Regions from separate parts of the Dermacoccus sp. PAMC28757 genome, predicted to be linked through region 1. Evidence: predicted binding sites of a transcription regulator. Region 1 holds the regulator's gene; each other region holds the start of a gene.

Region 1 (10,623 bases):
GTGGGCGTCGTCACGGACTCGACGGCGTGCCTGCCGGACGAGCTCGTGGCGGCGCTCGGCGGGACGCTCGCCGTCGTGCCGCTGACCGTGACGATCGACGGGCGCTCGCTCGTCGAGGGTGAGGGCGTCACCGGGGAGACGGTGGCCCAAGCCGAAGAGAACGAGCGGGAACTGTCGACGGCCCGGCCGGCGCCTGCGCGCATGGTCGAGGCGTACGAGTACCTCGCGGGTCAGGGCTGCACCGAGATCGTCTCCGTTCACGCGGCGGCCCAGCTGTCGTCCACGGTGAGTTCGGCGCGCCTCGCGGCGGCCGAATCGCCTGTGCCCGTCTCCGTCGTGGACTCCACGACGATGGGCATGGCGATGGGTTTTGCGGCGCTCGCCGGGGCTCGTTCGGCCGTGCGCGGTGAAGGCTTCGCCGCGGTCGAAGAGGTCATCCGTTCCGTGGCGACGACGTCGCGCACGGCGCTCTACGTCGACTCGCTGGAACCGCTGCGCCGCGGTGGTCGCGTCGGTCGGGCCGGTGCCCTTCTCGGCTCCGCGCTGTCGATCAAGCCGCTGCTGCGCCTCGAGGACGGGGTGATCGAGCCCTTGGCACGCGTGCGAACGACGGGCAAGGCCATCGAACGCCTGGGGCGGTGGGCGCTCGCGGAGGCGCGGGCCCTCGGACCGGGCCCGGTCGTCTGCGCCGTGCACTCCGTGACGCGACAGGACCTTGCCAAGCGACTCACGGGGCTCCTCACGGAAACGGCGGAGAAGGACACTGACGGAGCAGAGCCGGTGACCTGGGCAGAACCCATCGTGCAGGCACCGCTGGCCGCCGCCGTCACGGCGCACATCGGCAGCGGAGCGATCGGCGTGGCCGTGGCCCGGATGCCGGAGGATTCGTCGGGGGCCGACCCGAACGGGGAAACCGACGCCGCGTGACGGTCTGATTCCGTCGTGGGCCCGGTGCGCCGTGTCCGAGCTTTCATCCACAGGCGTGATGCCTGCGCATGACCCCGAACTGTCGCAGCAGGCGCTTCCACAGGCTCAAGCGGCGCAGGATGGTGTTCACTCCGGAGGCCTTCGTAGCGTCACGCCATGACGACTCGACACGACAGCGACGACCGGCTCGACGAAGTGCTCGCGGAGATCGAACGGGCACGTCGCGAACCCGCGTGGACCCCTGAGCCGGAGCGCACGCCCCGACGGCTCATCCGCCCTCCTGCTCCGCTCGACGAGGCTCGCTGGGCGCCGTCACGCACGGCCGTTGTCGTGGTTGCACTGTGTGCACTGCTCGCTGCTCTCGTCTTCGGGGTGCGTGTCATGCTCACGCCGGACACATCGAGCGCCGCAACAGGCTCTTCAGCCAAACCGCTGCAGGTCGCGGGTCGTGCCACAGTGTCGAGCACCCCATCGGGCGCTGCCGCGGCGCCCACGAACGCTGCCTCGACAGCGGCCACCCCCGCCGCGGCGGCGTCGCCGTCGGCGCTCAACATCCACGTCGTCGGGGCGGTGCGCACTCCCGGCGTCGTCACGGTCACACCGGGCGCCAGGGTCGAGGACGCCGTCAGGGCAGCCGGTGGGCTGAAGGGAGCCGATGCTTCCGGCATCAATCTCGCGCGGCCACTCGCCGACGGAGAGCAGGTCATCGTGCCGAGGCCGGGGGAGTCCCCGCCGGTTCCCAGCCCGCCCGCGGCTCCGGCGGGTGGTCAACCGTCAGCGGGTGCAGCGGCCATCACACCGGGAACCCCGGGGGCCTCTGCAGGGGCGTCCGCCCTCGTTAATCTCAACACGGCCGACGCGGCCGCGCTCGACACCCTGCCCGGAGTGGGACCGGTCCTCGCGCAGAGAATCCTCGACTGGCGCACGGAACACGGCCGATTCTCGAGCGTCGAGGAGTTGGGTGAGGTCAGCGGCATCGGTGACAAGGCCCTGGAGCGGCTGCGCTCCAAGGTCACGGTGTGAGGAGCGAGCACGACCTCCGGCTGCTCGGCGCGGCATGTTGTGGCTGGGGCGTGCTCGCCGTGTTGCTCGCACTACGAGCCTCGGCCACCGAGGTCGTCGTGGTGGCGCTCGCCGCCGCAGCGCTGGGGGGAGCACTGTTCCTGTCGCGGGTTCGGCGCGCGCTCGTCGTGGGCGTTGCCTTCTGTGCGGTCGTCACGGCGCTGATCGCCACGGCGGCCGGAGGACAACTCGCTCACCAACGTCAGGGGCCGCTCGCCGAGTTGGCGGCCGAACGAGCCAGCGGAACGTTCGAGGCCGTCGTCACGGGGCAACCCCGCGCCCTTGAACCTAAGGGGCCGGGCGCTGCGGAGACGCGGTATCTCGTTCCCCTCACCGTGCACCGAGTCCAGGCCCGTGGAACGCGGGTCGACGTGGCGACGCCGGTTGTCCTGATCGGTGACGGACGGTGGCGGACCGTGCCGTGGAGAGCTCGGCTCGATGTGAAGGGCAGACTCGCGCCCTCGGAACGGCTCGGGTCTGCCCAGGCGCTGCTCGTGGCGCGCGGTGGACCTCGTGTCCTTGACGGGTCGCCACCGGTCATCGCACAACTCGAAGTCTTGCGCCGGGGTCTGTCGCACGCGGCTCGAAACCTCCCGGACGACCCGCGCGGCCTCGTGCCGGCTCTCGTCGTCGGTGACGTCGCCGCGATCCCGGCCGAGTTGAACGACGACATGAGCGTCACGGGCATGTCGCACCTCAACGCGGTGAGCGGGTCGAACGTCACCATCGTGCTCGTCGCGGCGTCGTGGTGTCTGTCCTGGTGTGGTCTGCGTCGGCGCGCCCGCACAGTGGTGGCTCTTCTTGTCGTCCTCCTCTACGTGCTCGTGTGCCATCCGGATCCGAGCGTTGTCCGTGCCGGAGCGATGGGCATCGTCGGCTTGCTCGGCACGTCGTGGGGCAGACCGAAAGCTGCCTGCCCGGCGCTCGGGGCGGCCATCACGCTGCTCCTCATGTGGGATCCGTGGCTCGCCGTGAGTGCGGGGTTCGCGCTCTCGGCGCTCGCCACGCTCGGCCTCGTGCTCTTCGCGAAGCGATGGGCGAACGCCCTGACGGAACGGTTGCCGCAAACGCCGTCGTCGAAGCTGACCCACGCGATCGAACTGTGTCTCATTCCCGTCGCCGCCCAGGCGCTGTGCTTGCCCATCCTCGTGGCGCTGAGTGGTGCCGTGTCGCTCGTTTCCCTGCCAGCGAACGTTCTCGCGGAGCCCTTCGTCGCACCGGCCACGCTCGCGGGGATGGTCGTTCTGCTCGTGGCACCACTCGTCCCGGCTCTGGCCGATCTGCTCGTGTGGGCGGCGGGTCTTCCCGCCTGGGTCATTTCCACGATTGCCCACGTCGCCGCGTCCGTGCCAGGGGGCTCGTTGCCGTGGCCGAGCGGGGCGCCCGGCATCGTGCTGGCCGTCGTCCTCCTCGCGGCGCTCCTGTTCGGGTGGCGAATCGTCCCGTGGCTCGGCCTTCGAGGGTGGGCATTCGTCACGTTGGTGGCGCTCGTCCCCGCGGCCCTGTGGCTTCCGATCCCCGGAGAGGGACGCGCAGATCCGGGGTGGCTGTATGCCCAGTGCGACGTCGGGCAGGGAGATGCCGCCTTGGTACGCACCGGTGAGCAGGCGGCGATCCTCGTCGACACCGGACCCGAGGAAGGGGACGTCACCGGGTGCCTCGATCGTCACGGCGTGACGCGTGTGGACGCCGTCGTGCTCACGCACCTGCATGCCGACCACGTCGATGGTCTGGGGGCCGTACTCGAGCGGCAGCCGTCGGTCGAGGTCTTCGTGACGTGGCTGACGAGCCACAGCTCGAGCCCTCGTGGTGGCCGAGGGGAGAGGGATGCCGATGCCCAGACGAGGCAGGTGTTGCGCCGTTACGGGAAGGTTGCGCAACGCCTCGCACCGGGTCAGCAGGTCCGTGTCGGTGACGCCGTGCTCGACGTCCTCTGGCCGCGCCGAGCGTTGGCGGCGGGTTCGCCGGTCAACAATGCTTCCCTCGTGCTCGATGTGGCGACGCCGAGCGTGCATGCGCTCATGCTCGGCGACGTCGAACGGGAGGCGCAGGCCGCGTGCATCGGGGAGGTGACGCGCCGAGCAGCGTCGCGTCCCTACGACCTCGTCAAGGTCGCTCACCACGGCAGCGCGAACCAGAGTGCCGGGCTCTATCGGGCGGCTTCGGCGCGGGTCGGCCTCATCGGGGTGGGGGAGGGCAACGATTACGGACACCCGAAGGAATCGCTCCTGTCGTTACTCGCCCAGAGCGGAACAGCCGTCTACCGAACGGACCTTTCAGGAGACCTCGACGTCGTACCCGTCGGTAGATCGCTCACGGTCGAACCGCAGAGATGACACCGGTGAGAGTCGCAGGAGATTCCACTCGCGAGCCGGAGGGAACCGGCTACAGGTTCGGCAGAGCGTCGGTTGCTTCCCGCAGCGCGTCGAGGGTGGCCTTGACCGCCGGCACACGCTGGAGGTCGGGCGTGGTGACAGCCTGAACCGAACGACGGCTCGCCGGCTCGATGGCGATGGTGGCCACGCGGGGGTGCTGGGTCGAACGCAGGATGAGCTCCGGGATGAGGGCCACGCCCAACCCCTCGGCCACGAGTCCGAGCACGGTGACGTAGTCCTCGGTCTCGAACGCGACGTCAGGGGTGTAACCCGCCGAGGTGGCGAGCGAGAGCAGGTGGCCCCGGCAGCGCGGGCATCCGGCGATCCACGACGCGGACTCGAGCTCCTCCATCGACACGGAGCCCCTTCCGGCGAACGGGTGATCGGCCGGTACGGCGAGGCGCACCTCGTCCTCGAGCAGGTCGAGCGTGGTGAGCCCCTCGAGATCCTCCGCGTGTGCCGCGATCTCGTCGCCGTCGTAGGAGAACGCGACTGCAACATCGCAATCTCCCGCCCGAAGCGCCGCGAGTGACTCCGGCGGCTCCGCTTCCGCGAAGGTGACCTGAACGTCGGGGTAGCGCTGCTTGACGAGCGACAGCGCTCGTGGGACGACGGTCGACGAGGCCGAGGGGAAGGCCATGAGGCGCACTCGTCCCGCCCTCAGGCCGGCGATCGAGGCCACTTCGCCCTCCGCCGCCTCGAGAGCGGCGAGCACCGGAGTGGCTGTGCGGGCGAGCACGTGGCCCGCCTCGGTCAGACGCACCGAACGTCCGAGGCGCTCGACGAGAGCCGTGCCCGTCTTGTCCTCCAAGCGGCGCACCATCTGGGACACGGCAGGCTGGGAGTAGCCCAGGGAAGCAGCGGCAGCGGTGAAGCTACCCTCCTGGGCAATGGCTTTCATGACCCGAAGGCCGGCGGCGTCGATCATCCGTAGAGAATAACCCGGCGTTATCGGATGTTGTAGTTTCTATCGATTGTCGAATGAGGGGCCACCTGTGACTGCAGAGTTGGCGGAGTTCGTCGCGCAGGGCGACCTGTTCGTGCTCACCGGGGCGGGTCTCTCGACCGAGTCGGGCATTCCCGACTACCGCAAGCCTGACGGCACCCGCCGAACGGTTCCCATGACGTTCCAGCAGTTCCTCAGCGGGGACGACGCGCGCCGACGCTACTGGGTTCGCAGCGCCGTCGGGTGGGAACGTTTCGCCGCGGCTCGGCCCAACGGCGGCCACCACGCTGTTGCAGCCTTGCAGCGCGCAGGTCTCGTGCAACACCTCGTGACGCAGAACGTCGACGGTCTTCATGCGGCCTCCGGAGCGGACGCCCTCGAACTGCACGGTTCGCTCTCCTCGGTGCAGTGCGTCGAGTGCGGCAGCCGCTCGAATCGAGCCGAGTTCCAGGGGCGCATCCGCGACGCCAACCCGAACCTCCCGCGCGACGTGGCCCTGTTGGCCGACGGAGACGCCGAGGTTGCCCGGAGTGCAGAGGATGCGTTCGTCCTCGTGGCCTGTCCGCACTGTGGTTCGCTCGTCGTTAAGCCCGACGTCGTGATGTTCGGCGAGAGCGTGCCCACCGCGACGGTTGAGCACTGCTACGCGCAGCTCGAACTGTCACGGGCGGTTCTCGTTCTCGGAAGTTCGCTCAAGGTGATGTCGGGCTTCCGGTTCGTCTCGGCCGGGCTCAAGGCGGGCAAGCCCGTGGCCCTGGTCGGTCTGGGAAGCATGCGCGGTTCGGAGCGCGCCGATCTCGTGCTGCACGAACCGCTTGGTGCCACCCTCACCGCGACATGCGAACGCCTCGGCCTGCAGGTGCAGACCGAGGCGAACGCGACGACGTGAGGGTGGGCGAGAGTCAGACGCTGCGCAGCACCGCCGTGACCTTGCCCATGATGCTGGCTTCGTCGCCGTCGATCGGCTCGTAGTTCTCGTTCGCGGGCAGGAGCCACGTCTTGCCGTTCGTGCGCTTGAACGTCTTCACGGTGGCCTCGCCGTCGAGCAGCGCAGCCACGATCTCACCGTTGGACGCCTCCGGCTGCTGGCGCACGACGACCCAGTCGCCGTCGCAGATGGCGGCTTCGATCATCGAGTCGCCGACAACCTTGAGCAGGAACAGTTCGCCGTCACCGACGATCTGACGGGGGAGGGGGAACACGTCCTCGACGGCCTGCTCGGCCAGGATCGGCCCGCCGGCGGCGATGCGTCCGACGACGGGGACGAAGGAGGCCTGCGGACGCTCGTTGCCCGAGTCGGTCTCGTCGTACGTGCTCTCGGACGCTGCACGCACCGAGGTGCCTCCGCGGTAACCGCGGGTGTCGGCGCCGTCGTCGGGGGAGACGACCTCCATGGCGCGAGGGCGGTTGGGGTCGCGACGCAGGTAACCCTTGCGCTCGAGCGTGGCGAGCTGGTGTGCGACGGAGCTCGGGCTCGTCAGCCCGACGGCCTCACCGATCTCGCGCAGACTCGGCGGGTAACCGCGCTCGTCGACCGAGCGCCGGATGACGGTGAGCACTTTCTGCTGGCGCGGGGTCAGTTTGCCCTTCGCGCGGTTGTTCATGGAGTGGACCTCACCCATGGCGTCTCCTCACATCGACGAAAACAGTGATCTCGCGGACGCGGACCTCGGTGCGGAGCCCTGATTCTCCCCGGAATTCCGGGGTTGTCGGTGGCCGCTGATTCGGTGTGAGCGTTCGGGATCAACGTAGGCACCACCGTACACAGTTTTCGCAAACATGTACGAGAAACACGCCGCCGACGGCCTTGCTTTCGAACGTTTGTGTCGTACAGTTGTTCTATCGCACGGATGTTCGATGCATCCGCGCCGAGTCAGGAGGAATGAACATGAGTGCTGTGCCCAGTCTGGACGTCCCGGCGGTCGCGCCGAGCCCCCGTCGTCACCTGCACCTCGTTCCGTCGGGGCCTGCGGTCGTCGATTCCCTCGAGGGTGGTCGTAGCGCGCGGCGCGCCCCGTTGACGCGTCGTGCCGTTCTCGCTCGCCGTCGCTTCGCTGCCCTTCTGGCGCTTCTGATTCTCGTCGGCGGTGGCCTCCTTGCGGCCAAGGCCGTGGCCGAAGCTAACCCTGCCGGTGGCGCGACGTCGGTCACGGTGAAGGACGGGGAGACCCTTTCTCAGATCGCCGCTCGTGAGCTGCCGTCCTTGCGTAACGACCGTGGTGTGGTGGCCATCCAGGAGGCCAACAACATGAGCTCGATGCACGTTCAGGCCGGCCAGCGAATTCTCGTTCCGGCAGGCTGAGCGGCCCCCTCGGCGTGTCGCTGGGGCGAGCCGCACATCTTTTCCGCGTCATTGCTGGGGTTGGTGCGCCGGGTTTGCCGACACGGTTGCGAGCGGTCGCCAACGCAACCTAGGATTCCTAGATGTAGGGCACAGGCGCCCTAATGCCCCCAACATGTGGTTGTTTGCGGAAGAGTTCCCGCGATGCCGGTGTTGGGGTTCATACCGTCACGAGGCGGTGGAATCCTGCGATCGAGAGGCGTGGCACGTGCACTGTCCCTTCTGCCGCAACGCCGACTCCCGTGTGGTCGACTCCCGTTCGACCGAGGACGGCACCTGCATCAAGCGTCGCCGCCAGTGCCCCGACTGCGGCAAGCGTTTCTCCACCGTCGAGACCGCGAGCCTCACGGTCGTCAAGCGCTCCGGTGTGAGCGAACCCTTCTCTCGCGACAAGGTCATGTCGGGCGTGCGCAAGGCCTGCCAGGGCCGCCCGGTTTCCGACGATCAGCTCGCCGTCCTCGCTCAGCAGGTGGAGGAGTCGATCCGCTCCAAGGGGGCTGCGGAGATCGACGCCCACGATGTCGGCATCGAGATCCTCGGCCCGCTGCGCGAACTTGACCACGTCGCGTACCTGCGGTTCGCGTCCGTCTACCAGGCCTTCGAGTCACTGACTGACTTCGAGGACGCCGTCGCCGACCTGCGCAGGCACGCTCTGCGCGACGCCGGCTGAGCTCCACAGACTCACCCCCTACTTCACGACACACCACACCAAACCCACGAGAAGTGCCAGGAGGCATGCGGTCATGACCGAGACCACGAAGGCTCGAGCCAAGTCGGGTCGCCGGAACAACGGCGTCACGATCGAGCGGATCTTCACCACCCCGGGCGTCCACCCCTACGACGCGGTGACCTGGGAGCTGCGTGACGTCGTCCAGCAGAACTGGAAGACCGGCGAGACGATCTTCGAGCAGCGTGGTGTCGAGTTCCCCGACTTCTGGTCGCTCAACGCCTCCACCATCGTCACGACGAAGTACTTCCGTGGCGCGCTGGGGTCGGACGCTCGCGAGAAGTCGCTCAAGCAGCTCATCGACCGCGTCGTGCTCACGTACACGAAGGCCGGCAAGGACAACGGCTACTTCGCGTCCGACGCCGACGCCGAGATCTTCGAGCACGAGCTCACGTACGCCTTGCTGCACCAGGTCTTCTCGTTCAACTCGCCGGTGTGGTTCAACGTGGGTACGGCGAGCCCGCAGCAGGTCAGCGCGTGCTTCATCCTGTCCGTCGACGACTCGATGGACTCGATCCTCAACTGGTACAAGGAAGAGGGCTTCATCTTCAAGGGCGGCTCCGGTGCCGGCCTCAACCTCTCGCGTATCCGTTCCTCGAAGGAGCTGCTGTCCTCCGGTGGCACCGCCTCCGGCCCGGTCTCGTTCATGCGCGGCGCCGACGCCTCGGCAGGCACCATCAAGTCCGGCGGCGCCACGCGTCGTGCGGCCAAGATGGTCGTCCTCGACGTCGACCACCCGGACATCGAGGAGTTCATCGAGACGAAGGCGCGCGAGGAGGACAAGATCCGTGCGCTGCGTGACGCCGGTTTCGACATGGACCTCGGTGGCCGCGACATCGTCTCCGTGCAGTACCAGAACGCGAACAACTCCGTTCGTGTCAGCGACGAGTTCATGAAGGCCGTCGTGGACGGCACAACCTTCGGCCTGCGTGCCCGTGACACGGGTGAGGTCATCGAGTCGGTCGACGCCCGCGAGCTGTTCGACAAGATCAACAAGGCCGCGTGGGAGTGCGCCGACCCGGGTGTGCAGTACGACGACACGATCAACGCGTGGCACACGAACCCGGAGACGGGCCGCATCACGGCGTCCAACCCGTGCTCGGAGTACATGTCGCTCGACAACTCCAGCTGCAACCTGGCCTCGCTCAACCTCCTGAAGTTCCTCAAGGACGACGACACGTTCGACGCCGTCACCTTCCAGAAGGTCGTCGAGCTCGTCATCACGGCGATGGACATCTCCATCTGCTTCGCCGACTTCCCGACGGAGTCCATCGGCAAGACGACGGTCGACTACCGCCAACTCGGCATCGGTTACGCCAACCTCGGTGCGCTCCTCATGGCCACCGGCCACGGCTACGACTCGGACGGCGGCCGTGCGCTGGCCGGTTCCATCACGTCGCTGCTCACGGGTGCCGCCTACAAGCGCTCCGCCGAGATGGCTTCCGTCGTCGGACCGTACGCCGGTTACGCCCGCAACGCCGACGCTCACAACCGCGTCATGCGCAAGCACCGTGCCGCGAACGACGAGCTCGCCTCGCACAAGGACATGGGCGCCATGGCCAGCGACATCCACGCGCTCGCGACGAAGGCCTGGGCCGACGTCGTCGAGAACGGTGAGAAGGGCGGCTTCCGCAACGCGCAGGCCTCCGTCCTCGCGCCCACCGGCACCATCGGCTTCATGATGGACTGCGACACCACCGGTATCGAGCCGGACTTCTCGCTCGTGAAGTTCAAGAAGCTCGTCGGCGGCGGTTCGATGCAGATCGTCAACCAGACGATTCCGCGCGCGCTGAAGAAGCTCGGCTACCAGGAAGAGCAGATCGAGGCGATCGTCGAGCACATCGCCGACAAGGGCCACGTCATCGACGCTCCCGGCCTCAAGCCGGAGCACTACGAGGTCTTCGACTGCGCCATGGGTGCGCGCGCCATCTCCCCGATGGGCCACGTCCGCATGATGGCCGCCTGCCAGCCGTTCCTGTCGGGTGCTATCTCCAAGACGGTCAACCTGCCGGAGTCGGCCTCGGTCGAGGACATCGCCGAGGTGCACCTCGAGGGTTGGAAGCTCGGTCTCAAGGCCATCGCCGTCTACCGTGACAACTGCAAGGTCGGCCAGCCGCTCTCGTCGGGCAAGAACGAGAAGAGCTCCGAGCCCGCGACGGCCACGGAGACCGTCGCCGAGACGCCGGTCGAGAAGATCGTCGAGTACCGCCCCGTGCGCAAGCGCCTGCCGAAGCGTCGCTCGTCG
Region 2 (10,623 bases), 540 kb from region 1:
GAGCCTCGGGCGACGAGCCGACGACGTCGTAGACGCCGCCGTCGGGCAGGGGCAGGCGCAGCAGGTACATGTATGGGCTGGGGTTGCTCGCACGCAGGGCGCGGTAGACGTCGAGCGCGTCGGCGTCGGTGTCGACGCTGAAGCGCTGGGAGACGACGATCTGGAACGCCTCGCCGGCGCGGATGTCCTCCTTGCAGGCCTCGACCATGTCGTGGAACTGCTCGCGCGTGTGCGTGCTGCGCACGTCCTGCTCGGGCGTGTGCGGCACGGCGACCGTGGAGGGTGCCGAGCCGCCGAGGCGCTGCTGCATGGCGTCGAGGCGCGCAACGGCGTCCGCGTAGGCGCCCTCGACGCCGGTGTCGAGGCCGTCGAAGTTGACCGCGTTGGCGATGAGCAGGAGCGAGCCGTCCTGGTGGTCCATGACGGCCAGGTCGGTGGCGAGCAGCATCGTCACCTCGGGGATGCCCAGCGCGTCCTCGGCATCGTCGCCGATTTTCTCCCAGCGGCGCACGGCGTCGTAGCCGATGGCGCCCACGAGGCCACTCGTCAGGGGCGGCAGGCCGGGGATGCGTTCGGTGTGGAGTAGTTCGAGGCTCTCGCGCAGGGCGTCGACGGCGAGGCCGCTCGTCGGAAGGCCGGTAGGCACATCGCCGAGCCAGACGACCTCGCCGTCACGCTCGGTGAGCGTGGCGCGGCTCGCGGCGCCGATGAACGAGTAGCGTGACCACACGCCGCCGTGCTCGGCGGATTCGAGGAGGAACGTGCCGGGCTCGTCGCGCGCGAGCTTGCGGTAGACGCCGATCGGGGTTTCGGCGTCGGCGAGCAGGCGTCGGACGACGGGAATGACGCGGCGTTCCGTTGCGAGGTGAGTGAAGACGTCGGCGCTCGGCCACGTGGCGCCCCAGGTGAGGTCGGCGGCCAGGCTGGGCGTCGTCGTCATGCGGGATCCTCCGTGGGGTGCTGCTCGTGGGTCGGCTTGAGGTCGTGCTGGTCGATCTCCGACATCGCGCCCGCGGCGGGGCCAGTGGCGTGTGTCGGAGCTCCGACGGTGGCGTCCAGATCGGTGAAGAAGCAGGTGCGCGCGCCGGTGTGGCAGGCGGCACCGATCTGCTCCACGCGGACGAGGAGTGCGTCACCGTCGCAGTCGAGCGCGACGGACTTCACGTACTGCGCATGCCCCGACGTGTCGCCCTTGCGCCAGTACTCACCACGGCTGCGCGACCAGAAGGTGACGCGCCCGTCGTTCAGCGTGCGCCGCAGCGCCTCGTCGTCCATCCAGCCCAGCATGAGCACCTCGCCACTCGCCTCATCCTGGACGATGGCGGCCACGAGACCCGAGTCGTCGCGCTTGAGCCGCTGGGCGATCTCGGTGGGCAGGGGCGTCGAAGTCATGGGTGCCATTGTGCCAACCGCACGTGCCGGAGCGAGAACCCGTCTGTGCTTGGCGGCACCGGGCGGGCGTGAGGGCGCCGCGCCGACGCGGGCAGATGATGCGATTTAGTTCACGTGACGCAGTCTGAGCAGGCGCAAAACGCGTCAGGTGAACCGAACTGCGTCAGCTGCGCCACAGCGACGCTCAGGCGACGCGGCCCGCGCGCGGTTCCAGCGGCACCGTGGCTCCGCCGGGGCGGGTCAGCCAGCGGCGGCCGGTGGGCGACTCCCACTCGCATGTGGCTTCGGCATCCATGCTCACCGCGTATCCGCCGAACGTCTTGGCGCGGTGGTGATGACGGCACAGGCTCTGGAGGTTCGACCCGCTGGTTGCGCCGCCCTCGGCGAACGGGATGACGTGGTCGAGGTCTGCAGATGCCCCGGGCCGCGTGCCGTACGGGAAGCGGCACACCTCGTCGCGATCGGTGACGAGGGCCGCCATTGTGGCGTGCGGTCGGTACGTCTGCGACAGCGTGCCGGTTGTCACGACGCGACCGTTAGCCAGATCGCGGGTGAGGCGAACCGCGAACGTCGTTCCGATCGATGCGGCTAGCCGAGCGAGCGCCTCACCTGTCACGACACCCATTCCTGGCACGTCGACGTCAGCGAAGGCAGAGCTCTCCCCTGGTGAGGAACGCAGCGCTCTGACGAAACGCATGGTGGAGCACTGCTCGCGCCGGAGGGACTGAGTGAGCGGCGAGTCAGCGGCCAACGGCACTTGCAGCGTGAAAGCAGCATGCACCGAACTGTTCTCGACCATCAGGTCGACCAGCGCATCGACACGACAGCGACCCCGCGACGGCGGCAGCCCTCCTCCGCCCCAGCCGGCGTGCAGGTGTTCGGCGCGGGCCTCGATGACGGCGTGCAGCGCCAGCGCGTCGCCCGTGTCGAGGACGACACGCATCTCGGTGAGTGAGTCGATGTCGAGGTGCGGTTCGAACCACACACCCTTCTCGCGGTCGGCCAGCACTTCGTCAGCCTCCCGAGCGAGCCCCAGGGCACGCAGGAGCTTCCGCACGTGCCGCCGCGCGGCACTGCCGCCCATGCGGCGCGCACCGAACTTCTCCACCAGGTCAGTGACGCGGGCCAGGGCTTCCGGTTCGACGATGTGGTCGAGTTCGTCCGAGTTGATCGTGGCCGTCGCGAAGCGCGCTCGACCGGTCACCGACCTCAGATCCATGCTCTATTATCGCACACTTGTTCGAATCATGTCAGGTCAGTGCGCACCCAACGCCCTGACCCACGTGCCGCTGACTACAGGATCATCGCCCGCAAGCGCCCATCCTTTAGCCGCAGAGCCTCGCTGTTCCGCGGACTAGTGAACGGTTTCCCGGAGTGGCCAAGCGCGTGTCTGACGCACTGGCGATGGCGCGCCCCGAACCAGCGCCCGATGCGCCACGATGGGTTCTGCCCGAACCCAGCAGAGTCACCCGAAGAGGAGCCGCCCGCATGCCCCGTGACGACGACCTGCGTCAGCACATTGCGCAGCAGCTCTCCTCCTTCGAGCCTCGTGAAGCCACCGGTAACCCCCTGCGCGAGGCCGCGGTTTGCGTCGTCATCGCCCACAGGGCGGACGAGCCGGTCGTTCTCATGGAGAAGCGAGCACCCAGCCTCCGCGCCCACGCCGGTCAGTTCGCGCTACCGGGCGGCCGGATCGACGCGGGCGAAACGCCCCAGGAAGCTGCCCTCCGCGAACTGCACGAGGAACTCGGCATTGCGGCTTCGGCCGACGCAGTCTTGGGCAGGCTCGATGACTTCGCGACCCGCTCGGGCTATCTCATCCGCCCGTTCGTCGTCTGGGCCGGCGATGTGCTCGACGAGGTGGTGCTCAATCCGGCCGAGGTTGCGGTGCTCCACGAGATCACGCTCCCCCAACTGGACGCGGAACCGCGGTTCGTCGAGCAGCGTGGGCTGGGCGAGCCGGTGTTCCAGTGGCCCTTCGAGGACTACTGGATCCACGCGCCGACGGCGGCGATCCTCCATCAGTTCCGGGAAGTCGTTCTCCAGGGCCGCAGCACGCGCGTGGCCCACTTCGAGCAGCCCAAGTTCGCCTGGAAGTAGCGCGCTACTCCGCGTGGGAGGCCACCCAGCCTTCGTGCAGCCGCCGGTAGGGTCCGTCAGCGCCGACGAGTTCAACGTGCGAGCCGCGCTGGACGAGTCGTCCGGCGTCCATGACCCAGATCTCGTCGGCCTTCTCGGCCGTCGCGAGGCGGTGCGCGATGACGACGCTCGTCCGGCCGCGCATCAGCTCGTCGAGTGCCTGGCCGACGGCAACATCGGTCGACGGGTCGACACTCGAGGTGGCCTCGTCGAGGATGAGCACGTCCGGGTCCGTCACATACGTGCGCGCGAGCGCGACGATCTGCCGCTCCCCCGCGCTGAGCCGCGATCCGCGAGCGCCCACCTCGGTGCGCACGCCCTCGGGCTGACGGACGAGCCAGTCCTCGCACCCGATCCCGACGAAGGCGCGCTCGACGCCCGCGTCGTCGAGGTCCGGGCGCGCGAAGCGCACGTTGTCGACGATCGTGCCGGTGAAGAGGAAACCCTCCTGCGGCAGGTACGCCACGGCCTCGCGCAGCGACGCATCATCGACGTCCCGAAGGTCGAGTCCACCGACGCGCACGACACCCGACGTGGGGTCGACCAGGCGGGTCAGCAGTTTTGCGAGCGTGCTCTTGCCCGAACCGGTCTCACCGACGACGGCGACACTCGTACCCGGCGCGATCGTCGCGTCGACGTCGCGCAGCACGAGGTCGGCGTCGGGCGAGTAGGCGAAGTCGACGTGGTCGAGCTGCACCGACTTGGCGCCCGCGTTCAACGTCTGCGGTTGCGCCGGCGGCACGACCTCGAGGGGCGTGTCGAGCAACTCGATGACGCGTCGCCAGCCGGCGAGAGCGTTCTGCAGGTCGTTGAGGACCTCGGTGGCCGTCTGAACGGGCTGCGTGAAGAGGTTGGTGAGGAACACGAAGGCGGTGATCTCACCGATCGTCATGTGTCCGTTGGCGCCCATCCACGCACCCGCGATGATGACGAGGATGAGCGCGGCGCCGGAGACGCCCTGGCCCGACACGAACGCACCCACGGCACGGATCTGCGCCCCGATGGCGGCCTTGCGCTGCGCCTCGATCGCATCGTCCATGCGCTCCTGGGTGCGCGGCTGAATACCGAACAGGCGGACGGTCGCTGCCCCGGCCACGGACTCCGAGATCGTGCTCAGCATGTCGGCCACCCGCTCGCGGACGACGGCGTACGCGCGCCCGACGAGCCGCTGGAAGTAGCGCAGGAGGAAGAACAGCGGCAGGAAGCAGATCCACACGAAGATGGCGAGCGGCCACGAGTACCAGAGCATGAGGATCGTCGCGACGAGCAGTTGCCCGATGGAGACGATGAGCATCATGCCGCCGCGCTGGACGAACATCGAGATCTGGTCGACGTCGCTCGTCACGCGCGAAACCATCGAACCGCGGCGGGACGCGTTGAGCGTCAGCGTCGACAGGGCGTGCACGTGGGCGAACGCCTTGCGGCGCAGCGTCGCCAACCCCCGCTCGGACGCGCGGAAGAGCCTGACGTTCATGACGTAGGAGCAGACACCCGCCACGACGACGCCGAGGGCCGCGAGGGCACACGTCCACCGCACGACGCCGAGATCGACCCCGCCCGGCGCGAGGATGCCGTGGTCGATGGCGCGCTGGAGCGTCAACGGCACGATGACCTGGCTCGACGTGGCCACGAGCGCGAGCAACAGCGTCCAGCCGAAGCCCTTCGTCATCTCCGGAGCGAGCGATAGCCCGCGCCGCAGGGTGCCGCGGTCGCTCGTCACCTTGGTTGCGCCGGCGCTCATGCCCGGCCCCCTTCAGCCTCGGCGTGGGATGCGTCGGCATCGTCCCCGTCATCGGCGTCGGCTGCATCAGGGGCAGCACCCTCGGCTTCCTCCACCTCGTACGCGCTGAGCAGCGCCGCGTACCCGGGGTGGCCGGCCATGAGTTCGTCGTGACGGCCGCTGGCGGCCACCCGTCCGTTCTCGAGGTACACGACGCGGTCCGCGAGCAGGATGCTTGAGCGGCGGTGCGCGACGATGACGGTGGTGCTGCCCTCGGTCGCAGAACGCAGCGACGTGAGGATGTCGCCTTCGACGGCGGGGTCGATCGCGCTCGTCGAGTCATCGAGCACGACGAGACCGGGCTTACCGGCGATCACTCGTGCGAGCGCGATGCGCTGACGCTGACCGCCCGACAGGCGCGAACCACGCTCACCGAGCGCCTCGTCCCGACCGTGCGGCAGGGCCTCGACGAACGTCGCCGCGTGCGCGACGTCGAGTGCGTGATCGACCTCGCCGCGACCGAGATCCGAGCGCCCCAGCGCCACGTTCTCCTCGCTCGACTCGTTGAACACGAACGCGTCCTGCGTCGCGAGCGCCACCCGCTCCTCACGGTTCGCCACGCCACCGATGTCGTGACCACCCACCTCGACGACGCCGGCCGTCGGCGGGGTGAGCCCGACGAGCACCTGAGCGAGCGTGCTCTTGCCCGAGCCCGTCGCACCGACGACGGCGAGCGAGCCGCCGGCGGGAACCTCGAGGTCGACGCCGGTGAGCGCGGGAGCGTCGGCGTCCTCGTACGTGAACGAGACACCGCGCGCCCGCAGCTCCAACGGCCCTTCGGGCAGGGACGCCTCCCGGCGGCGCGGCGGCAGATCGGCTGCGTCGTCGAGGATCGGCTTGACGCGCTTCCACCCGATGGCCACCTGTGGGAGGCTGAACAGGATCCAACCGAAGGCGCGCACCGGCCACGCGAGCAGGCTGAAGAGGTAGGCGACCTGAACGACGTCAGCGGCCGTGATCGAGCCCGAGGCCACGCGTTCGGCACCGACCACGACGACGGCGAGCGACCCGAGCGTCGGCAACGCATTCGTCATCGGGTCGAAGATGCCCTCGGTCCGTCCGAGACGGATGTTGGCATCACGCAGTTCCTCGGCCGAGCGCGTGAGTCGCGCGGTCTCCGAGTCGGCGCGACCGAGCGCCTTGACGACGAGCGCGCCGTCGAAGCTCTCGTCGGCCACGGTGCTCACCTGCGCGCGGGCCGCCTGCGATGCTTCGACACGACGGCGCATGACGATCTGGAACCAGTAGTTGATGACGATGAGCAGCGGGAACACGACGAGCGCGACGAAGCCCAGGACGACGTCGACGAGGAAGATCGAGACGAAGCCGAAGAGCAGCATGATGGCGACGCCGAGCGCCATGGGCAGTGGCTGGAAGATGTTCCAGATCGTCTCGACGTCCGAGTTCACGTGCGAGAGCAGACGTCCCGAGGGATGTACCTGGTGCCAACGCATCGGCAGGTCCTGGTAGGCGCGCGTCACCCGACGCCGCGTCGAGGCGATGAGGTTGTTGTACGTGATGCCGGCGGCGATACGTCGCACGATGACGGCGATGACGTTGAGGAACACGACGCCGCCGAGTTGCCAGGCCACCTGCCAGGCCATCGCGCCGGTGAGTTCGCCCTCGCGCACGGCAGGCGTGACGACGTCCGCCACGAGCCCGCCGATCACGGACGCGGTGAGCACGGTGAGCACGCCGTAACCGGTCGCCCCGAGGACGGAGAAGACGAACCAGCGCCACTCCTCACGGCACCCTGCCAGGGTGACGCGAACGGGTGACGCGTCGGGGGCCAGGTCGGCTGCACTCACGCGGGGGTTCCTTTGCTCGCTCGGTCGCGGGGGTGACAACATTGCGCCATGCCGAACTATGCCCAAGCCGAACGACAGGCTCTCTGCGACACCGCCCTACGGATCGGACCGGACGCTCCGACGCTCTGCGACGGCTGGACCGTGAAGGACCTCCTGGCCCACCTCGCGATGCGTGAGCGTCGCCCGGAGGCCGTCGGCATCCTTCTGCCCCAGGCACGCGACCTCGCCGAGCGTACCCGCGCGCGCTACGCGCTGCGTCCCTTCGAGGACCTCGTCGACATGGTGCGCCGCGGCCCGCACGAGTTCTCGCCCTTCCGCATCCCCGCGGTCGACGCGCGCGCGAACCTGCAGGAGTACTTCATCCACCACGAGGACATCCTGCGCGCCCAGCTGCCTTACGCCGACGAGTCGCAGGTGCGCACCGTCGGTGAGCGCCTGCAGAACTCGCTTTACGCCGCCCTGCCGGCCGCCGGCACGATGATGCTGCGCCACTCGCGGATGCGCGTTGCCGCCCTCTGCCCGGGACGCACGCCGGTTGCCCTCACCAGCCCCGACGAGCCGCTCGGTGAAGTGGTCATCGAGGGCCTGCCCAGCGAGGTTCTCCTCCACCTGGCGGGCCGCATGAGCTTCGTTCAGTTCGCGGGCGAGCCGGACGACATCAACCGCTTCGCGTCGGCGCCGAAGGGCATCTGACCAGCGTCCTTCCTTGCTAGTTCAACGAATTCGGGCCTCACCTTCGAGTTGAAGGTGAGGCCCGAAATCGAGTGGCGCGTTCAGCGCACCGGCGCACCGGTGGCTGCCAGGGCCTGCTTGACGTCGCCGATCGTCATCTCGCCGTAGTGGAAGACGGAGGCTGCGAGCACGGCGTCGGCGCCGGCTTCGACCGCGTCCGGGAAGTGCTCGACGGCGCCCGCGCCACCACTCGCGATGAGAGGCACGGTGACCTCGCGGCGCACTGCCTCGATGAGTTCGAGGTCGAATCCGCGCTTCGTGCCGTCGGCGTCCATCGAGTTGAGCAGGATCTCCCCTGCCCCCAACTCCTCCGAGCGCGCACACCACTCGACGGCCTCCAGGCCGGAGCTCGTGCGGCCGCCGTGCGTCGTCACCTCGTAGCGCCCGTCGATGCGCCGCACGTCCGCGGACAGCACGAGAACCTGGGCGCCGAAGCGGTCGGCGATCTCGGCGATGACTTCGGGGCGGGCGATGGCACCGGTGTTGATACCCACCTTGTCCGCGCCTGAACGCAACAGTCGGTCGACGTCGCCGACAGTGCGCACGCCTCCCCCGACGGTGAGGGGAATGAAGACCTGCTCGGCCGTGCGCGCGACGAGGTCGTACGTCGTCGATCGGTCCGCCGAGCTCGCGGTGACGTCGAGGAAGGTGAGTTCGTCAGCGCCCTGACGCTCGTAGCGTGCCGCGAGTTCGACGGGGTCGCCCGCGTCACGAAGGTTCTCGAAGTTGACGCCCTTGACGACGCGTCCTGCGTCGACGTCGAGACAGGGAATGACACGTACCGCAACCGACATGGCACCGAGCCTAAGCCCTCAGGCCCCGCGCCCGGCCGGTACGTTTGCTCCGTGAACACGCCGCCCATCGCCGTCCGATCGCCGGGTCTCGCCGCGGCGCCGACGTTGTCACCGGACGCCGTGCTCGCGTGGTTCGACACCCGCGCGTCTCTGAACGAGCGTTGGCTGTTCACACTCGACGGGCGCTCCGGAGCAGGTAAGACCCAGCTCTCGGACCGCCTCGCTCAGCACTACCCGCACGCCCAGGTGCTTCACCTCGACGACCTCTACCGCGATTGGGACAGCCTGCCCAGCGGCGTGTTGCGCGCCCGCCAGCTCGTCGAACACTGGCGCGCCGGCCGCTCTCCGAGCTACAAGCCGACGCAGTGGGCCGGTATGCCACCGCGCGAGCGTGAGCCCATCCACGCCACCCGCTCCCTCATCGTCGAGGGCGTCGGCGCCGGATGGGTGGGACAGAACATCGCGGAGGGCTCGGCGTGGCTGGAAGCCTCGCGCGAGCAGCGGCGCATCCGCGCACTGCGCCGGGACGGTGAGATGTTCGCGCCGTACTGGGTGAGCTGGGAGGCGCAGGAACGGTCCTGGTTCACCGCGCATCCGCCCCGGGCGGACGTCGTCGTCGACGCGAGCGACCTCACGGACGAAGAACGCTCCGCTGCGCACTGAGGCCGCCGACCTGCCTCAACCAGAACGTGACCGTTCAGTCGTTCGGGATCTCGCCCTGATTGACGTGGACGAGAGCGGCCAGCCGTGAGGCCTCCGCCTCGGCGGACGGGCCGTCCGCGCGCTGGATCGCCATGACGGCGAGCTGCTCGGTGTCGGCCAGGTCGAGCAGGCACCACGGGCGCCCGCCGCCGAACTGCACGCCGGCGATCTCGGCCCACGGCACGAATCGCTTCGTCAGCAGGTTGCGCACCGAGACGCCCTCGGGCGACGGCTCGGCCTTGACGAGCCCCCACCGGCTCAGACCCCAGCCGAGGAAGCAGCCGAAGAAGAACACGGCCCACTTGTCGAGCATCGTCCAACCGGTTGCCCCGCCGGTGGGCAGGACGACGAAGGCGACAACACCGAAGGTCACGACCATCGCCACGGCGGCTGCGAAGGCCACCGCGCGGCCGCGACGCGGAATGAACGGACGGTAGGCGTCCTCGTTCTTGGCCATGTGATGACTCCTCTCGGGTGCTCGGGCGCGAGGCGTGGATCAGAGCCGGCAGGCGGCGATGTCAGTGACGAGGATGGCGCGCGCCCCGAGGTCGTACAACTCGTCCATGACGCGGTTGAGCGAACGGCGGTGCACCATGACGCGCACGGCGACCTGGTTCGGGTCGTGAAGCGGCGACACGGTGGGCGACTCGCTGCCGGGCGTCAGCGCGGCGGCCTCCTCGACGAGTGCGGCGTCGATGTCGTAATCCATCATGACGTAGTGGCGCGCGGTGAGAACGCCCTCGAGACGGCGCACGAGCGTCGCGGCCTGACCGGACAGCTCGCGGTCGGAGGGACGGATGAGCAGGGCCTCGCTCGTGAGGATCGGGTCACCGAAGACCTCGAGTCCGGCGTTCCGCAGGGTCGTACCGGTCTCGACGACGTCGGCGATGACGTCGGCGACGCCGAGCGTCACAGCCGTCTCGACCGCACCGTCGAGGCGAACGACCTCAGCGTTCACACCGTTCTTCTCGAGGTCGGCCCTGACGAGGCCGGCGAACGACGTCGCGATGCGTCGACCTTCGAGGTCGGCAACGCTCGACGCGACGCCCGGACGCCCGGCGTAGCGGAACGTGGACGCCCCAAAGCCGAGCTGCAGGTGCTCGACGGCCTTCGAACCGGAGTCGAGCATGAGGTCGCGCCCGGTGATACCCAGGTCGAGGGTTCCCGAGCCGACGTAGACGGCGATGTCCTTGGGGCGCAGGAAGAAGAACTCGACCTCGTTGTCGGCGTCCACGACGACGAGTTCCTTCGAGTCGCGGCGCCCGCGGTAGCCGGC
Region 3 (10,623 bases), 110 kb from region 1:
TCCGGCACCGCCCGAGCCGCCGGCGCGCTGCGCTGACGAGGAACCGACGACGTGCAGGTCAGGACGCTGGTCGGAATCCGTACCGACCGCGTAGGTGACGCCGAAGACCATGCCGAGGAAACCGATGGCGCCCAGCCAGGTCTGACGGGTGGTGACGGCCAGAACGACGAGCGCGAGACCCGCCGCGAGGGCAAGCACACCGAGCAGGACACGACGGCGACGTCGTGCGCGGTTCGGGTCGGAAACCATGGTCGACGCGAACTTCGGGTCCTCGGCGGAAAGCTGCGCCTCCAACTCTTCGAGAGCGCGCCGTTCCTGTTCTGACAACGGCATGGGAGCCTCCGGTTCGACACTCGCGGCGCATGGTGCGCCACGCATGGTGTGCTGGCATTGTCTCGTTCATTTGTAGCACTTCGGGACGTTACGCGTGGCCACCCGCGAGGGGGCGAAGAACCGACCGCTCATCCCACGAGACTCGCTGGCCTCACGATGCCCGCGCCGAACCGCGCGCTGGCGCGGTCGACGGCGCGATCGGCCTCCTGCCAACCGAACTCGCGCTCCCCCAGCTTTCCCTGCCGAGAGGTCAGACGTCGATCGGTGAGCCCCTGCACCCGCACCCCGATGAGGCGGATGCGGGCCCGCTGCAGCCCGAGGGCGTCGAAGAGCTGGGCGGCCACGGCGTAGACCTCCCGGCTGACGTCGGTGTGCTCGCTCAACGTGCGCGACCGCGTGATCGTCGTGAAATCGGAGAAGCGCACCTTGAGCACCACCGTGCGTCCGGCCACCTCGGCCGAACGCATACGCGCCGCGACGCGGTCGCTCAGCTTGAGCAGGTGCCGCTTGATGAGCACAGGATCGTCGAGATCCTCACCGAACGTCTCGTCCGAACCGATGCTGCGCTCCGGCTCGTGCGGCACGACCCGACGTTCGTCGTGGCCCCACGCGAGGCGGTGCAACGTCATACCGCTCGCCTGCCCGAGGGAACGCACGAGCGTGCGCTGCGGCAGGTGCGCGATGTCGCCGACGGTGCGCAACCCCAACGTGTGCAGCTTCTCCTGCGTCGAGGCACCCACGCCCCACAGCGCCTCCACCGGCAGCGGGTGGAGGAAGTCGAGCACCTCATCCTGACGCACGAGACGCAGCCCGTCCGGCTTAGCACTCGTCGAGGCCAACTTCGCGACGAACTTCATCGGCGCCACCCCGACCGAACACGTGATGCCCTGCTCGTCGGCGACGGCGTCACGCAACTCGTGCCCGAGCGCCGCCGCAGACTCCGGCCCGTTGCAGACGCCGCCGACGTCGAGGAACGCCTCGTCGAGCGAGATCGGTTCCACGAGCGGCGTGACCTGCGAGAACAGGTGCATGATCGAGCCCGAGATCTGCGTGTAGAGGTCGTAGTCGGGCGCGAGGACGACGGCGTCGGGGCACAGCCTGCGCGCACGCCCCATCGGCATACCCGAACTCACCCCGCTGCGCCTGGCCTCGTAGGTGGCCGAGAGCACCACGCCCCGCCCGGCGCCGCCGACGATGACGGGCTGACCGAGCAGATCGGGGCGCTCGATGAGGGACGCCGACGCGTAGAAGGCGTCCATGTCGATGTGCAGGATCATCTGCCCCACCCTCCTGAACTTCCGGGGCTCGCGTGCCACAGCGACCGCGGAGCCTCACCCTGACCGGGAAGGTGCGCGCGACCTCCCGAGACCGTCTCGCCGGCCGGTTTGATGTCGGCGTACGGCGACTGTTTGAACCCTGAGGAGTGCACGAGCATCCGACGTCCGCGAGCGCCGCCGACACCTTCTGCGTCCGGTGGGGCGACGCCGACAAGGCTGCTCACGCCGTCAGCACCCGCCTCGCTCCACGCCTGCCACACCACCGTGAGATCCCACGCGCCGGTGGCCCGGATGGAGACACCGTGTGGTCCGGTACGCCGCACGACACCGCGCACGAGGAGCATCCACGAGTGGAAGACGGTGTCGGCGTACGGCCCCTGGACGTCTTCGAAGAACGTGGCGTCGGCGGGGCCGGTGCCGTCGTCGAGCGTGAGGAAGATGACGCGGCGCCCCGAACGCACCGGCGGGGTCTGCGTGGCCACCTTGATCCCCGCGCACCACACCTCCTGCCCACCCCGCAGGTTCACGAGATCGGACGCAGCGCTGAGGCCCAGGTGACGCAGCATCGGCGCATAGAACTCCATGACGTGACCGCTGACGTCGAGACCGAGGATGTCGAGCTCGGCACGCACCTTCTCCGCCGGCGTGAACTCGGGCAGGCCCGAACCCTCACCGTCGACGGCTCCGTCGACGAGGTCGAGGACGAGTTGAGCACCCACCGGATCCTTCGCCCCGGGGCGGCGCCCCTGCGCCTGCGCCCTGGCGGCTTCCACCGGGTCGAACGTGAAGAGCCCAGCCTCCCCTGGCGCTTCGCCGGCACCTGGGCTCGACGCACTCCTCTCGTCTACGTTGCTCGACGACGGCTTGGTCACGAGCACCTTCTGCCCGCGCGGACGCCCCCGCGATGTACCGCGCAGGTGCCAGCGCTCGAGATCTTCCAGTTCGAGCAGGAGGTCGCGTCGGGTGAGAGCGCCTCGCCCTGTGCGAGCACCGAAGCCGTACAGGCTGTCGAAGGCGCCGACGAGAACGAGACGTTCGACGCTCGTTCGCGTCAGGCCGGCCCGGTTCCACACGTCGCTCAAGCTCGAGTAGGGCTGCGCCGCAACGAGGGTCTCGATCTCCCGCTCGCTCATGCCCTTGACGTCGGCGAACCCGATGCGCAAACCGAGCTTTTCGGAAGCCTCCGCGCTCGGGTCCGGTTCGTCGGAGCCCGGGCCGTCGGGGAGACCGACCGAAGCACCAGCATCGTTGTCACTGCCCTCCTCGGCGCTGCCGCTCACCCGCTCCACCCGGTACTCGCCCCGCGAGGCGTTGATGTCAACACCGAGCACGGGCACACCGAACGTGCGAGCGTCGGCGAGGATGAGCCGCTTGGGGTACATGCCCGGGTCGTGCGTGAGCACACCCGCGACGAACGCCGCGAGGTGATGGGTCTTCAACCACGCCGACTGGTAGGTGGGCAGCGCGAACGCTGCCGCGTGAGCCTTGCAGAAACCGAAGGACGCGAAAGCCGCGAGCACCGCCCAGATGCGTTCCCGCTCGCCGCGCGTGTACCCGCGGGCCTTGGCCGCAGCACGCCACCACTCCCCGATCTTCTCCTGCCCTGTGGGCGAGCCCATCGCCCGACGCACCTCGTCGGCCTGGGCGAGCGTCACCCCCGTCGTCTCGGCGACGATGCGCAACACCTGCTCGTGGAAGACCACGACGCCGACCGTCTCCTCCAGCGCCGGCCGCAGGCTCTCGTGGAGGTACTCCGGCTCACCCCAACCCTGACGCACCCGCAGGAACGGGTTGATCATGTCGCTCTTGACCGGGCCGGGGCGGAACAGCGAGATGTCGATGATGAGGTCTTCGAAGGCCTCGGGAGCGAACTTGCCGATGAGTTCACGCTGCCCGGGCGACTCGATCTGGAAGCACCCCAGCGTGCGCGTCGAGCGGATGAGGTCGAACGTCGCCTCGTCGTCGAACGGGACGCACGTCTCGTCGTCGAGGTCGACGACGACGCCTTCGACCCTCTTGATCTCGGCCACGGCGTGCGCCATCGCCGACTGCATTCGGATACCGAGCACGTCGAGCTTGAGCAGTCCGAGGGTCTCGACGTCGTCCTTGTCGAACTGGCTCATCGGGAAACCGAGCCAGCTCGCCTCCATCGGCGTGCGATGGCCGAGTTGCGCGTTCGACAACACGACGCCGCACGGGTGCAGCGCGACGTGCCGCGGCAGACCGTCGAGTCGCTCGACGAGGTCGAACAGTCGCTCCAACTCGCTCGAGGCGAGACCGCGAGCCCGCAGCTCCGGCAACTCCTCGATGGCCTGGCGCGCATTGCGCGCGGCGATGTGCGGAAAGGCCTTCGCGATGACGTCGACGTCGGCCGGCGGCATACCGAGCGCAGCGCCGGCGTCACGGATGGCGTGACGCACCCGGTAGGTCTCCGCCATCGACACACACGTGACCCGCTCGCCGCCGAAGCGCTCCATGATGCGTTCGTACATCTCGGTGCGCCGCGCCGATTCCACGTCGATGTCGATGTCGGGCAGTGACGCCCGAAGCGGCGTGCAAAAGCGTTCCATGAGCAGGCGGTGCCGGATCGGGTCGACCCCGCTGATGCCCAGCAGGTAGTTGATGAGGCTGCCCGCGCCCGAACCGCGAGCAGCGACGCGCACACCGGCGTCACGGATGAGATCGCACACGATGGCCACCGTGAGGAAGTAGGTCGGGTAGCCGAGGTGGCGCACGACCTCGAGTTCGTCGTCGAGTCGCTCTTCGACGGCGGCGTACTCGGTTGCCGAGAGGTGGCCGTAGCGAGCGGGCAGCGCGGCGCGGCAGCGCTCGGCCAGAGCGCGCTGGGGGTCGACGCCGTCCAGGTCGAGCACCTCCGGTTCCGGAAGATGAACTGCACCGATGCCGATGTCGTGGAACGGATGCTGCACGCAGAGCTCGGCCAACCGTGACGTCGCGCCGACGAGGTCGAGGGCCGCGCTCTCGTCGCCCGCAGCCTGCGCGAGTTCACGTGCGATCTCGAGCATCTCGCTCTCGGGGAGCAGATGCCCTCGCGTGCTCGTGCGGTCGAGGTGCCGCAGGTCGAGCGCCACCATGCGCCGCGCCGCGTCGAGCAGATCGGCGGTGACGGCCTCGTCGGCGTCCGCGTGCCTCACCCAGCCGGTGAGCACCGCGGGCACACCGCACACGCGCGCCAACGCCCACAGGTCGAGCGCGTGCCGTCTGCTGGCCGGCGTGCCCGGCGCCCCGTCGTGACAGGCCACCTCGACTGCGAGCGCCCCGTGCGGCAGCGCAGCACGCCACTGCTTGAGCAGCTGCTCCGCCGCGGCAGGACGTTCGGCGAGCAGCGCCTGCCCGACGTCGGAGGCCGGGCCGAGCAGTACGGTGAGCGCCGGGGCGCTGTTGCCCCTGCCCACCTCCTCGACGGTGACGAACCGCGCGATCCGTTCACGCGACGTGCGCGCGGCACTGCGCTCCCCGACGAGGTGAGCGTCCGTGACGAGACGGCACAGCTGCCCCCAACCGACGCCCTTGGCGAGCCCGCTCGCGGCGCCGCGAGCCAGAACGGTGACGCGAGGCCCCCGGTCGTCGACGGCTGCCCCGCCCTTCGCCGGGGTGCGCCGCGGGCGGGACGAGTTGGCCGGCGTCGGTGGCTCGAGCGCCAGGTCGACGCCGACGACGGGTTCGATGTCGTGATCACGGCAGGCCTCGACGAACTTCACCACGCCGTAGAGACCGTCACGGTCGGTGAGCGCCAGACGCTCGTAGCCCAACTCGTGTGCGCGCTCGACGAGATGCTTCGGCGGTGTGGTGCCGTAGCGCAGCGAGAAGGACGACGCGACGTGCAGGTGGGTGAACTGCACCGACCTCACCCCACCGCGACGGGGGTGAGCCGCAGCGCCGAAGCGTCGGCGGCAGGCAGACCGACATGGACGAGCACGGTGTCGAGGAAAAGCTGGGCCTGCCGGACGAGGTCGTCGGCCTCCCGCACACTCACCCCGGCACCGCCACCCTGGGCGACGGCGCTGCGCTTACCGCACTCAGTGAAGAAGCTCGCCCACTCCCCGAACTCCGGGCGCTGGCGAGCCAGCGCCTCCCACGCACTGCGCGGGCGTGAACCGAGCGAACGCGGCGCCACCTGAGCCAGAAGGGCGGCAGCCGCCCGCAGCGCAGCCAGTTGGGCCCTCGCGTAGCGCTCGGACGTCGTCGTGGCCGAGCAGGCCTCGATCAGGGCAGCGCGCGAACGGCCCAGAAGGTCGAACAGATCACCGGTGAGTGCTTCCGCGGGCGCACCCGGACCCATTGCCGTCGTCGTCATGACATCTCCCTCTCGCTGCACACTTCGTCGAACCTGCACGTCAGTCACTGAGCCGCTCGAGCGACCACCCGGAGCGCGCGTGCGCCAGGTCGAACACCCCGAGGCTCGGGCTCGCCCCCGCACTCGCCTCGACCCGCCACACCCGACGTTCGGCGTCGTACACGCCCTGCTCCCCCATCGGCAGGCGCCACCACGGCGTTGCCTCACGCCAGCTCTCGAGCACCCCCGCGACCCGATACCGGCGCCCGCGCCAGACGAAGGCCTCGGGCGCGCTCGCCTCCCCCGTGTCCACTGTGGTCACCTCGACGTTCTCGGCGTATCCGCGCATCCCGCCACCTCACTTCACTCGGGCGACGACTGCGTCGTCACCGCCGGATGTTTCGCTGTGGCTGTGACGGTGAGCGACGACGCAACGAACGTCGGAACAACGGCACAGCACAAGCCCGTTTTTTCGAACTCATGTTCGATATGGTGACACTAGAACGCCCCGGCGACAACCCCCAGATTCCGCGGAATCGGAGCGACCGCGTAGGCTCGGTGGAAGTCGCTTGCCGGAAGGATCGAGACGTGCCCAACTCCGCGGACGCATCGCAGTTGCTCGAACGCATCCAGCGCACCGTCGACGCCGAAGTCGCCCACCAGCGCGAGGTTCTCGCCCCCCTCGGCGACGAAACCGATCTCATGGTCGACGCCATCGCTTCCCTGCTCTCCGGCGGCAAGCGCGTGCGTGCGTCGTTCCTCTACTGGGGCTACCGCGCCGCCGGCGGCGCCGACAGTGACGCCCTCGTGCGCGCCAGCGCGTCGATGGAGCTCTTCCAGGCCGCCGCGCTGCTGCACGACGACGTCATGGACGCGAGCGACACCCGCCGCGGCATGCCGGCTGCACACCGGGCCATGGCGAGCGCCCACCGCGAGCGCGGCCTCACCGGCGACGCCGACCGCTTCGGCGAGGCCGGCGCCATCCTCGCGGGCGACCTGTGCCTCACCTGGGCCGACGAGATGTACGCGACGAGCGGTCTACCCGCCGACGAGGTTCTTCGCGGACGCCGGGTCTTCGACCTCATGCGCACCCAGCTCATGGGCGGGCAGTTCCTCGACGTCCTCGAGGCCGTGCAGAACTGGGAAGGGCTCGCCACCGACGAGCGCATCACCCGCGCTCTGCGCGTCATCCGGTACAAGAGCGCGAAGTACACGATGGAGCACCCCCTGCTCATCGGTGCCACCTGCGCCGGCGGCGACGACGCCACTCTCGAAGCCCTCTCGCGCTACGGTCTCGCCCTCGGCGAGGCCTACCAACTGCGCGACGACCTGCTCGGCGTCTTCGGCGACCCGGCACAGACGGGCAAGCCGGCCGGCGACGACCTGCGCGAAGGCAAGCGCACCGTCATCGTCGCTCACCTGCTCGACGACCTCTGCGCCGACGACCGCGCGTTCTTCGACACCCGATTCGGCCACGACGACCTCGACACCGACGAGATCGAGCGCTTCCGCGCGCTCGCGGTGAGCACCGGCGCCGTCGACGCCGTGGAGCAGCGCATCACTCAGGGGGCCGACGAAGCGCGCACCGCGCTCGAGTCGCTCCGCGAGTCGATGCCGACCGAGGCGTTCGCCGCCCTGCACGACTTCATCGGGACGACCACCGCTCGCTCCAGCTGAGCCGCCGCGCCGTCAGGGCAGCAACGTCAGAACGCCTCTTCCATGGCACGCTTGCGCACCTCGGCCTTGCGGCCCGCACGCAGCATGTCGATGGGAGCGCCGTCGATCGGCAACGTCTCGTCGGGCGTACACAGCCAGCGAATCGCTTCCTCGTCGCTGAACCCCGCGTCGGAGAGCACCGTCACCGTGCCCATGAGAGGTGTGACGACCGCACCGTCCTGAACGAAGGACGCCGGCACCGCAACGACATTGCGCTCCCCCACGCGCGCGGCGATGATCTCGCGATCGGCGATCATCTGACGCACCTGGCGCAGCGACATGCCCAGCTCCTCGGCGAGGTCGGGCACGGTGAGCCAGTCACCGACAAGTGCTTCGAGTTCCGTGTGCGTTGCGTCATCCACGACCCCAAGATTGCCAGACGGGAACGCACTACCGCATGTCGGCACCGCACCGGGGCGAGCTTCACCCCTTCGGGCGCGCCTTCGCAGGACGAGCCACGTCACCACCTAGCGTGTGAGCCATGCCTCTCACCTACGACGTCCCCGTCGCACTGCACGCGGCGCCGCCTGCGCACGTTCAGCCGGGCCGAGCTCACGCGCAGTTCGTCAAGGGAGCCGCGAAGAGCAGCCCTGCTGCGAAGAAGAAGCCGACCCGCAAGGTCAAGAACGTCACGATCCGCCCCGGGGACTCGGTTTACGCCATCGCGCGAACCCACTCCTCGAGCGTCGCGGCCATCGTCAAGGCGAACCCGAAGATCGAGTTCCGTCGTCTCGTGCCGGGCACCGTCCTCAAGGTGCCGGTCCCCGCCTCGGCCCCGAAGGCGACGAAGCCCGTCAAGAAGCAGCCCGTCAAGAAGCAGCCCGTCAAGAAGCCGTCGAAGGCCACGAGCGCGAAGCCGGTCAAGAAGCCCGCAGCAAAGCCAGCGAAGGCGCCGGCGAAGAAGCCCACGAAGAAGGCCGTTCGTCGCACGAAGAGCGTCACCGTGCGCCCCGGCGACTCGCTCTACACGCTGGCCCAGCGTCATCACGCGAGCCTGGCAAGCGTCATCAAGGCGAATCCGGGGCTCGACGCGCGTCGTCTCCACGTCGGGTCTCAGGTCAAGATCCCCGTTGCCGGTGTCACCTCCGCCGCGAAGCCGGCAAAGAAGCCCACCACGAAGCCTGCTCGCAAGCCCACCTCGAAGGCACCTGCCGGTGGCTACGCACCCAAGCCGACGCACGTCGTCAAGTACGCCGGCACCTCTGCGGCACGGCGCTACCCGGCCGCCGCTGTCGCCTCGGGTGATCGTCACCGTCAGCAACTCGCGCAGGCGAACCTGCCGAACCAGGCCCAGATCCGTTCGATGATCGTCGCCACCGCCAAGCGCTACGGGGTCGACCCGACGCTCGCCCTCGCCATCGGCTGGCAGGAATCGGGGCACCGCCAGAGCGCCGTCTCCGTCTGCGACGCGCTCGGCACGATGCAGGTCATGCCGGCCACCGGCCGTTGGGCGGGCAACCTCGCGGGCCGCAAGCTCAACCTCATGGACCCACAGGACAACATCACGGCAGGTGTCGTCACTCTGCGCTTCCTCACCCAGCACGCCAACAACCGCGACGAGGTGATCGGCTCCTACTACCAGGGCCTCGGCGCTGTCCGGAAACACGGCTTCTACCCCGACACACGCCAGTACGTCAGCAGCGTCAAGGCGCACATGAAGCGCTTCGGCGGCTGACGCAGCCGGGCGCCAGGCACGCTCCGTGTCCTCACCTGATGACCCGCAGCGTTCAGCGTTCTTCCTGCCCCGCCACCTAGACTCGCCACCGTGACCACCTCGCACGCCGACCCCCTCATCGGCCGCACCGTCGAAGGGCGCTATCGCGTCCTCGAGCATCTTGCGGACGGTGGCATGGGCAGTGTGTACGTCGCTCGAGACCTCCGCCTCGATCGGGAGGTCGCCCTCAAGGTCTTGCGGGCCGACCTTGCGCGTGACCCCGTCTTCGTCGAGCGCTTCCAGCGTGAAGCCCGCGCTGCGGCGCGACTTGCCCACCCCCACGTCGTCGCAGTGCACGACCAGGGGCAGGACGCCGATGTCGTCTATCTCGCCATGGAACTCGTGCGCGGTCGCACGTTGCGCGACGTCATTCGCGACGGCGACAGGAGCGTGGGTGAGCAGCTCACGCTCTTCGAGCAGCTGCTCGACGGGCTCGCCGCCGCCCACCGGGCCGGCTTCGTGCATCGCGACATCAAGCCGGAGAACGTTCTCATCGACGCTGCCGACCGGGTCAAGGTCGCCGACTTCGGCCTGGCCCGCGCGGTCACCGGAAGCGGTGTGAGCGTGGACAGCGAAGTCCTCATCGGCACGGCGTCGTACCTGTCGCCCGAACAGGTCGAGCCGTCGAGCTTCAGCCCCTCCGGCACCCGTTCCGACGTCTACTCCGCGGGACTCGTGCTCTTCGAGATGCTCACGGGTCACCGCGCCTTCGACGGCGACCTTCCCGTCCAGGTGGCCTACCAGCACGTACACGGCACGATGGCGAAGCCCTCCGAGATCCTGCCGGAGCTCACTGCCGCCTTCGACCCACTCCTCGCCCGGGCCTGTTCCAAGGAGCCTCAGGAGCGTCCCGCCGACGCCGAGGAGTTCAAGACCGAAGTCACCAGGCTTCGCGCCGAACTCCCCGACGACGTTCTCGTCGTCCCGGTGCCGCCGGCCCCGCCGTCGTCACTGACGACGAACGCCGACACCCAGCACACCCGCGTCTCCGCGGCCGCCGACGGTACGACCGCGCCGGTCGCCCGAGCCTCCTCTGCAGCCGAGGCTCCCGACTCCCCGCTCGTCACCCGCCAGTACGGCCCCCAGTCGACGACGGCCCTCCCGAGCCGCGCCACCGTCGTCGAGAACGAGCGCCCGCGCCGTTGGTGGCCCTGGGTGCTCGCCGTCGCCGCACTCGTCGTCGCCGTCGTGGCGGCCATCGCGTTCACCGTCGGCCCTCTCGGCCCGCGCACCGTTCCCAAGGTTCAGGGTCAAGCTCAAGGTCAGGCCGTTTCGACCCTGCGGAA

Evidence for each region. Region 1 encodes LexA, which represses DNA repair genes until DNA is damaged. Its sites were predicted from a motif close to TCGAACANNTGTTCGA; they were not measured.
Region 2: the regulator LexA is predicted to act here: its motif matches at 2,621-2,636, upstream of H7F30_RS10010 (HNH endonuclease signature motif containing protein).
Region 3: the regulator LexA is predicted to act here: its motif matches at 6,380-6,395, upstream of H7F30_RS11970 (DUF6504 family protein).

Annotation. Positions count from the first base shown of each region.
Region 1 covers NZ_CP060292.1:2,619,955-2,630,577, reverse strand. Annotated here, with positions in the region: gene H7F30_RS12500 (DegV family protein) at 1-927, shown strand; gene H7F30_RS12495 (ComEA family DNA-binding protein) at 1,084-1,950, shown strand; gene H7F30_RS12490 (ComEC/Rec2 family competence protein) at 1,947-4,325, shown strand; gene H7F30_RS12485 (LysR family transcriptional regulator) at 4,375-5,292, opposite strand; gene H7F30_RS12480 (Sir2 family NAD-dependent protein deacetylase) at 5,360-6,199, shown strand; gene lexA (transcriptional repressor LexA) at 6,213-6,932, opposite strand; gene H7F30_RS12470 (LysM peptidoglycan-binding domain-containing protein) at 7,199-7,612, shown strand; gene nrdR (transcriptional regulator NrdR) at 7,860-8,321, shown strand; gene H7F30_RS12460 (vitamin B12-dependent ribonucleotide reductase) at 8,395-10,623, shown strand, end outside.
Region 2 covers NZ_CP060292.1:2,076,939-2,087,561, reverse strand. Annotated here, with positions in the region: gene H7F30_RS10020 (anthranilate synthase component I) at 1-940, opposite strand, end outside; gene hisI (phosphoribosyl-AMP cyclohydrolase) at 937-1,401, opposite strand; gene H7F30_RS10010 (HNH endonuclease signature motif containing protein) at 1,577-2,611, opposite strand; gene H7F30_RS10005 (CoA pyrophosphatase) at 2,881-3,492, shown strand; gene H7F30_RS10000 (ABC transporter ATP-binding protein) at 3,497-5,272, opposite strand; gene H7F30_RS09995 (ABC transporter ATP-binding protein) at 5,269-7,119, opposite strand; gene H7F30_RS09990 (TIGR03085 family metal-binding protein) at 7,168-7,812, shown strand; gene hisF (imidazole glycerol phosphate synthase subunit HisF) at 7,893-8,645, opposite strand; gene H7F30_RS09980 (hypothetical protein) at 8,697-9,308, shown strand; gene H7F30_RS09975 (PH domain-containing protein) at 9,343-9,804, opposite strand; gene hisG (ATP phosphoribosyltransferase) at 9,844-10,623, opposite strand, start outside.
Region 3 covers NZ_CP060292.1:2,505,310-2,515,932, forward strand. Annotated here, with positions in the region: gene H7F30_RS11950 (DUF3040 domain-containing protein) at 1-333, opposite strand, end outside; gene dinB (DNA polymerase IV) at 462-1,610, opposite strand; gene H7F30_RS11960 (DNA polymerase III subunit alpha) at 1,607-5,473, opposite strand; gene H7F30_RS11965 (SAV_6107 family HEPN domain-containing protein) at 5,479-5,928, opposite strand; gene H7F30_RS11970 (DUF6504 family protein) at 5,969-6,256, opposite strand; gene H7F30_RS11975 (polyprenyl synthetase family protein) at 6,496-7,584, shown strand; gene H7F30_RS11980 (Rv2175c family DNA-binding protein) at 7,611-7,985, opposite strand; gene H7F30_RS11985 (LysM peptidoglycan-binding domain-containing protein) at 8,105-9,298, shown strand; gene pknB (Stk1 family PASTA domain-containing Ser/Thr kinase) at 9,389-10,623, shown strand, end outside.